2 regions of the Pseudoalteromonas espejiana DSM 9414 genome follow, and region 1 is predicted to be linked to the other one. Evidence: predicted binding sites of a transcription regulator. Region 1 holds the regulator's gene; the other holds the start of a gene.
The links. Region 1 encodes ArgR, which controls arginine synthesis, uptake and breakdown. Its sites were predicted from a motif close to ANTGAATANNTATTCANT; they were not measured.
Positions count from the first base shown of each region.

Region 2: a site for ArgR is predicted at 1,329-1,346, ahead of PESP_RS03280 (OadG family protein). Genes of this name have one in related genera too.

Region 1 covers NZ_CP011028.1:3,252,515-3,256,119, forward strand. The annotation lists gene mdh (malate dehydrogenase) at 7-939, opposite strand; gene argR (transcriptional regulator ArgR) at 1,165-1,632, shown strand; gene PESP_RS14775 (Dyp-type peroxidase) at 1,629-2,528, opposite strand; gene PESP_RS14780 (ABC transporter ATP-binding protein) at 2,575-3,605, opposite strand, start outside.
Region 2 covers NZ_CP011028.1:719,427-723,031, reverse strand. The annotation lists gene oadA (sodium-extruding oxaloacetate decarboxylase subunit alpha) at 1-1,031, opposite strand, end outside; gene PESP_RS03280 (OadG family protein) at 1,043-1,288, opposite strand; gene PESP_RS03275 (DUF1328 domain-containing protein) at 1,816-1,989, shown strand; gene PESP_RS03270 (hypothetical protein) at 2,039-2,230, shown strand; gene PESP_RS03265 (YcxB family protein) at 2,364-2,831, shown strand; gene csrA (carbon storage regulator CsrA) at 2,885-3,076, opposite strand; gene PESP_RS03255 (aspartate kinase) at 3,166-3,605, opposite strand, start outside.

The DNA.
Region 1 (3,605 bases):
TGGCTATTACGCCATGAAATCAACACCTTCTTTGATGTCTTTTTTCAGTGTTTCAAGCATATCGTTTTTAGCTTTTTCTTCAAATGCGCTTAGTTCGCCGTAAGAAAGAATTTCTTCTACGCCGTTTGTGCCTAAACGTACTGGGTGAGCAAAGTACTCTGCATCGCCATTTTCAACAGCAACGTATGCGTAATCTACTACTTCTTCACCTTGTAGGCCTTTAACTAAAGACATACAAAAACGTGCAGCAGCAGCACCCATAGATAATGTAGCTGAACCGCCACCCGCTTTAGCGTTTACTACTTCAGTACCTGCGTTTTGGATACGTGGAGTAAGTGAAGCAACTTCTTCTTCAGTGAAGCTTACGCCTTCAACTTGAGAAAGTAGCGGAAGGATAGTTGTGCCTGAGTGACCACCAATTACTGGTACTTTAACAGTTGCTACGTCTACGCCTTTAAGCTCAGCAACAAATGCTTCTGAACGAATTACGTCAAGCGTAGTAATACCGAATACGCGCTTAGCGTCGTAAGTACCTGCTTTTTTGAATACTTCAGCAACAATTGGAACTGTGCCGTTTACTGGGTTAGTGATAACACCTACTAACGCTTTAGGACAGCTAGCAACAATGCCTTCAGCTAATGTTTTGATGATGCCGGCATTTACGTTAAATAAATCCGCACGATCCATACCTGGTTTACGTGGCATACCCGCTGGGATAAGTACGATATCACAACCTTCAAGCGCTTTGTTTAAATCGTCTGCGCCAAAACCTGCTACTTTAACATCTGTAGGGATGTGAGATAGGTCAACAGCAACACCTGGTACAACTGGCGCAACATCGTAAAGTGATAATTCAGAACCAGCTGGTAAGCCTGTTTTTAATAATAAAGACAACGCTTGACCGATACCGCCTGCAGCACCTAATACAGCAACTTTCATTGGAATTCTCCGTAATTTGAGGTAGGAAATATTTGTGGCTCTTAAGATAATGAAATTAGCGACTAAAAACAAATTTATCCTGCTTATTTCAGGTATATTTTCGACCATAGTTGTAAACTTTGTTGGTTTATCGCAGCAAACTGGCAAGTTAACTAAACAACTGCTGCATAATTATTCATTTTTGTGTAGAATTTACAGCATAAATAACAAAAATGAATAAAGACTATGCAACCACAAGACAAACAAGAAGCACTGGTAAAAGCGTTTAAAGCGCTTTTAAAAGAAGAAAACTTTGGCTCGCAAGGCGAAATAGTCGAAGCATTAAAAGAACAAGGCTTTGATAATATAAGCCAAAGTAAAGTGTCGCGTATGTTAAGCAAGTTTGGCGCAGTGCGTACACGTAACGCTAAACAAGAAATGGTTTACTGCTTACCGGCTGAAATGGGTGTACCAACGGCTAAGAGCCCGCTACGCCAGCTAGTTATTGATATAATGCACAATGAGATGATGATTATCATCACCACCAGCCCTGGCGCTGCACAGCTAATTGCCCGCTTACTTGACTCGTTAGGTAAAGCCGATGGCGTACTAGGCACAATAGCAGGTGATGACACTATTTTTATTGCCCCAGCAAAAATATCTGAAATAGACATTACCCTAGAGCGCGTTCGTATTTTATTTGATACGGTTTAAAGCTGCTTTAAAAAGCCAATTGACGGCGCAAAAAACGCAGACCCCATATCGGCTTGAGTAAAATCAAGCCAATGGTCGTAGCACTCCCCTTCTCCTAAGCGACTAGCCAATACTTTTTCAAATGCACTGCCCGAAGCCGAACACGTTATGCTGAGCATGCCCTGCTCGTAAACATCGCCATATGGTATGCTTTGGTTAAGTAAAATAGCATGGCCGTTTTCATCAACTAACTCACTGCGCGTGGCGTGGCTTGTATCGACCTTTGGTTCAATTAAGGTGTTATCTAAACGCGTGCGGCCCATAATATGCTCTTGCTCGCTAAGAGAAAGATGCTGCCATACTGTAAGGTCGTGCTTGAAGCGTTGTACATGAATATAACTGCCTTGGTTTTCAAAGCTATCTGGCTTATTTACCAATGCAGTAACACGCTTTTGTCTTCCGTGGGGAGTATTTCCACCATAAATAAAACCGTTAAAGTCTCGGCCATCTAAAAATCTAAAATTACGGATTTGTTCAACTAGTTCTACATCGGGCGAAAACAGTTTTAAAATTTGCAAAGCAAATAGATGGTTTACATCTTCTCGGTCTGAGCGAATTTGTATAAATAAATCACAAGGCTGAACCCGCATCACAAAATCGCTGTGGTTAATATTGGGAAAGCTTTGTAATTCACTGGGAATGTATTCCGGTAGAATATGCGGCCAATATTGCGCGCCAATGGCAACCATGCACGAGAGCATGGCTTCAGAGAATTGATCATTAAACTCTTCTTCAATCGCACTGACTCGCTTAAGCTTTGCGCGCAACGACTCATCTTGGCCGTCAAATACATTAAAAAATAAATGCAAACCGTGTAAGTTTGCTTCAGCACAAATCCCAGATTGCGCTTGTGCCATTGTTATTCCTTAGTTTTATTCAAAACACAGTGAATAACAAATCAACTCATAGTTTGAAAAAATTCACTGTGTGCGGTTTTATTTTTATTATAACCGACTCATTAATATCAAATGATTGGCCATATTGAGCGGCAACTTCAATTTCTTGCTCTGCAATAATTAAACTGTAAATATAAGCAGAGCCAATAAAGCGCTGGCTAAGTATTTTAGCTGTATAAGCAGCACTTGTTTGCCCATTGTGCTTGTGTAATTCAATGTGGTGCGGTCGAATATATATTTGTCCAATATTTGAATTATCACTGTGCTCATTAAACGATTTAACAACCCCTAAAGGTGTTTGGTATTCAGCTGCTGTTAACACTTTTGCGCTTAAGTATATGCCCTGACCAAGAAATTCTGCAACCACCTTTGAACTTGGCATTGAAAAAAGCTGCTCAGGCGTACCGTGCTGAACAATTTTTCCACTACTCATAATTGCTAACGTGTCTGAAAACGCAAATGCCTCTTCTTTTGAATGTGTTACAAACACAGCTGAAACTTTTGCCGCCTTTATAATGCGCCGAATATCTGCAATTAGCTCAAAACGCACCAGTGGGTCTATATTCGAAAATGGCTCATCAAGTAACAATAAACTCGGCTTATAGGCAAGTGCACGCGCAATAGCTACGCGCTGTTGTTGACCACCTGAAAGTTGATGAGGATATCTATCACCGCAGTCTTCTAGATGCACCAGCTTTAGCATCTCATTAACGCGTGTTTGCTTTTGTAGTTTAGTTGCTTTATCGAGCCCAAAAGCAATATTACTTGCCACTGTTAAATGAGGAAATAGCGCATAATCTTGAAACATCATACCAATATTTCTATGCTCAGGCGGTGTAAAAGTTTGCTCGTCGCTTACAAGCTGTCCATCAACAAAAATACGTCCTTGTTTTGCCTCTAGCACACCTGCGATGGCTTTTAAGGTGGTCGTTTTACCACAGCCGCTAGCACCAAGTAAGCATACAATTTCATTTTTACCTACGGTTAAGTTTAAGCCGTCTATAACCGGTGTATCGTTATAGTAGTAACTCACATTTT
Region 2 (3,605 bases), 1.2 Mb from region 1:
ACAATTTGCGATGTTGGTGTAACAAGCGGAATAAAGCCTAAATCTTCACGCACACGCGGAATTTCAAGTAACACCTCGTTTAGCTTATCAGCAGCGCCTTGCTCTTTAAGTTGATTTTCCATGTTGGTTAACATGCCGCCAGGTACTTGCGCGAGTAATATACGGCCATCAACACCTTTAAGGCTACCTTCAAAGGCTGCGTATTTTTTACGAACATCTCTAAAGTAAGCAGCTATTTCTTCAAGCTGGTTTAAATCAAGTTCAGTATCGCGTGCGGTTCCCTCAACAATTGCCACTATAGTTTCTGTGGCTGAGTGTCCGTAAGTCATACTCATTGATGAAATAGCTGTATCAAGCATATCAATACCGGCATCAATGGCTTTTTGATATGTTGCAGTACTAAGCCCTGTTGTTGCATGGCACTGCATTGCAATAGGAATAGAAACGGTTTCTTTAAGGCCTTTTATTAGCTGCTCGGCATCATATGGTTTTAATAAACCGGCCATGTCTTTAATACAAATAGAGTGACAACCTAAATCTTCTAATTGTTTTGCAAGCGTTAGCCACATATCAAGAGTATGTACAGGGCTTACAGTGTACGAAATAGTCCCTTGTGCATGGGCGCCTACTTTAACAGCTGCTTTTATTGCAGTTTCTAAGTTACGCACATCGTTCATCGCGTCAAAAATACGAAATACATCAACGCCATTTTTGTGCGCTCGCTCTACAAACTTTTCTACTACGTCATCAGCGTAATGGCGGTAACCTAACAAGTTTTGACCGCGTAATAGCATTTGCTGTTTAGTATTAGGCATTGCCTTTTTAAGTGCGCGTATACGCTCCCACGGATCTTCACCTAAATAACGAATACACGAATCAAATGTTGCGCCGCCCCACGATTCAATAGACCAGTAACCTGCATCATCAAGCTTGCTAGCAATAGGAAGCATATCGTCTAAGCGCATGCGTGTAGCAAGTAACGACTGGTGCGCGTCGCGTAAAACAAGTTCTGTTAATTTTAATTTAGCCACGTGTGTGCCCCTTATTTATTATTTGATTTGTACTGAGCAATGGCAGCACTAATAGCAGCGATGTGCTCACTTGGCACACCTTGAGATTTAAAAGATGGTGATTTAACAGGTGCTGCCACTTCAGGCTCGGCAAAACGAGCAACTAAGTTAGACATAAGTGTTACAGCACCAATTAATATTGAAAGAAACACAAACACGCCCACCATGCCCGTAAGCATTAAACTGCCTGCGGTTGTGAGTACTGCTGCTATATCCATTTTTCTCCCCCTTACACTACACCGATATAAAATCGATTTATTTAAATAATTATTCACCAGATAATAACAAAACTTAATACTTTGTCCATCACCTGTAAATTGGTAAAACCAATTAAAATTAAACTAACATATAACCAAAGCAGTTAACATAGCTATAATTACCACGAACATGTGGCTTTATAGATGTTAAAAATAGCGGTTATAGGCCATCGTTATATATTAAAAATTAAAATCCATTAAAACTCGCTAACTACAAAGCTGTAATAAACGCTTTTAACGTTAAAAATCAAACCAATGTAAATTGGTCTTACCAAGAGTGAGTTCGCTAGCATTCGTAGTAACCATTTACGTTTCACAAAATTTACAACAGTGTGAATAAGTTACATCGTTAAAAGTAAAAGTTACCAATGAGTAAATTAAACAAATCCTGCCAAATAAGATAAACAATTGATTATTAACAACAATTAATAATGGCATATAACTGGCATTAGTAATCTCGAACGAATTTGATAACCAAGGAGAAGACAATGTTACGCTGGACAATTACATTTTTAGTTATTGCTTTAATCGCTGCAGTGTTAGGTTTTGGTGGCATCGCAGGTGCCGCAGCTGGTATAGCAAAAATTATATTTTTTATCTTTTTAGTACTTTTAGTGATTTCTTTAGTTTCAGGTGCACTGCGCGGTAAATCGCCCAGGTAGTTAGAATACTCAAAACACTAAACAATCAACATTTACAAGGAATTACATTATGAACTCAACAACTTTAAAAGCAGCACTTATCGCAGTATTCGCAGGTTTCTTCATGATGGGTTGTGAAGACAACCACGCAGAAGAAGCAGGCGAGCGTATTGATGAAGCAGTAACTGACGTGCAAAACTCTGTAGAAGATGCATGTGAGAATGTAAAAGAAGGCGTTAACGCAGAAGAAACTAACTGTTAATCTGCTTGGTAACGTAATAAAAGCGGCTTTTTATAAGCCGCTTTTTTGTGTCTGTAATACACCATGCAGATAAACTAATGAGATTTTAATGCTGGCTTGCTAAAATGGCTAAAACTTTTATTTATTAGCTATTATGTCACTCACCACTACCTATAAATTAGATAAACCCTACTACTACGAATGCTTTGATGAGTCTCTGCCTTATAGTAAAGGCGCAAAGCCAAAGTACTTTTTGCTATTGTTATTAGTGTGCTTAGGTTTATTTAGTATTTACGCGATGGACGATCATTACCTAGGCACATTTTTAATTATGGTTGGCGTTTTAGAATGCGTGGCGTTTTATTACCGCAGGCCTTGGTGGGTTACACGCCAAATGTTTAGTCGTGCGTCTGGTTCGCAAGTAACACTTGAATTTACAGACGAGGCTATAAGCTCTTCAAACCATTATAAAAACCATACTCTTACCTGGTCTGAAATAACAGCTATTACCAAAACTCCGCGTGGTTATTTAATTCATCATAAACACGGCATGCAATACATATCTAGCAGCGTATTAACCGATGATATGCTCGATTTTATAAACAAAAAAGCCACTCAGTGAGTGGCTTTTGGTATAGCTAAGTAATAAATTACTCAGCTAAGTATACGTGTTGATTAAGCATTGCCCGGATTAGGGTTAGACTTTTCAGCTTGTATACGCATGTAAATTTCTTCACGATGCACTGAAACGTCTTTAGGTGCATTAACACCAATTCGAACTTGATTTCCTTTAACACCTAAAACAGTAACTGTTACTTCGTCACCAATCATTAGGGTTTCACCTACTCTACGAGTTAGTATTAGCATTCTCTTGCTCCCATGTTCCAATAAATTATAAGATTCCGCTTGAACATATTAATGAAAATTCGATTGAAAAGTAAGTAAAAACTCCCAAACTATCCATTTTCTGTTAAAAATTCTTTATGTAACGCACGTACTGCTAATTCCAGATACTTCTCATCAATTAAAACCGATACTTTGATTTCTGACGTCGAAACTAAAATCACATGTATGCTTTCTTTAGCTAGTGCATCAAAAAATTGATGCGCTACACCAGAGTGAGACTTCATCCCTACGCCAACAGCCGACACTTTTGCAATTGTGGTGTCAGCAGAAATATCCTCAGCCTGCAAATTTACCTTATGCTTAATAAGTAAATCGCGTGCTTGCAGATAGTCATTTGTGTGCACAGTGAAAGCATAGTCTTTTTTTTCAAAGTTATGATTAACTTGACTAATCATATCTATTTCGATGCCATTTTCTGCAAAAAGTTTCAAAATTTTTGTAAGAGAATTAACACAGTATGGTACGCCATGTACCTTTATCAAGCATTCGT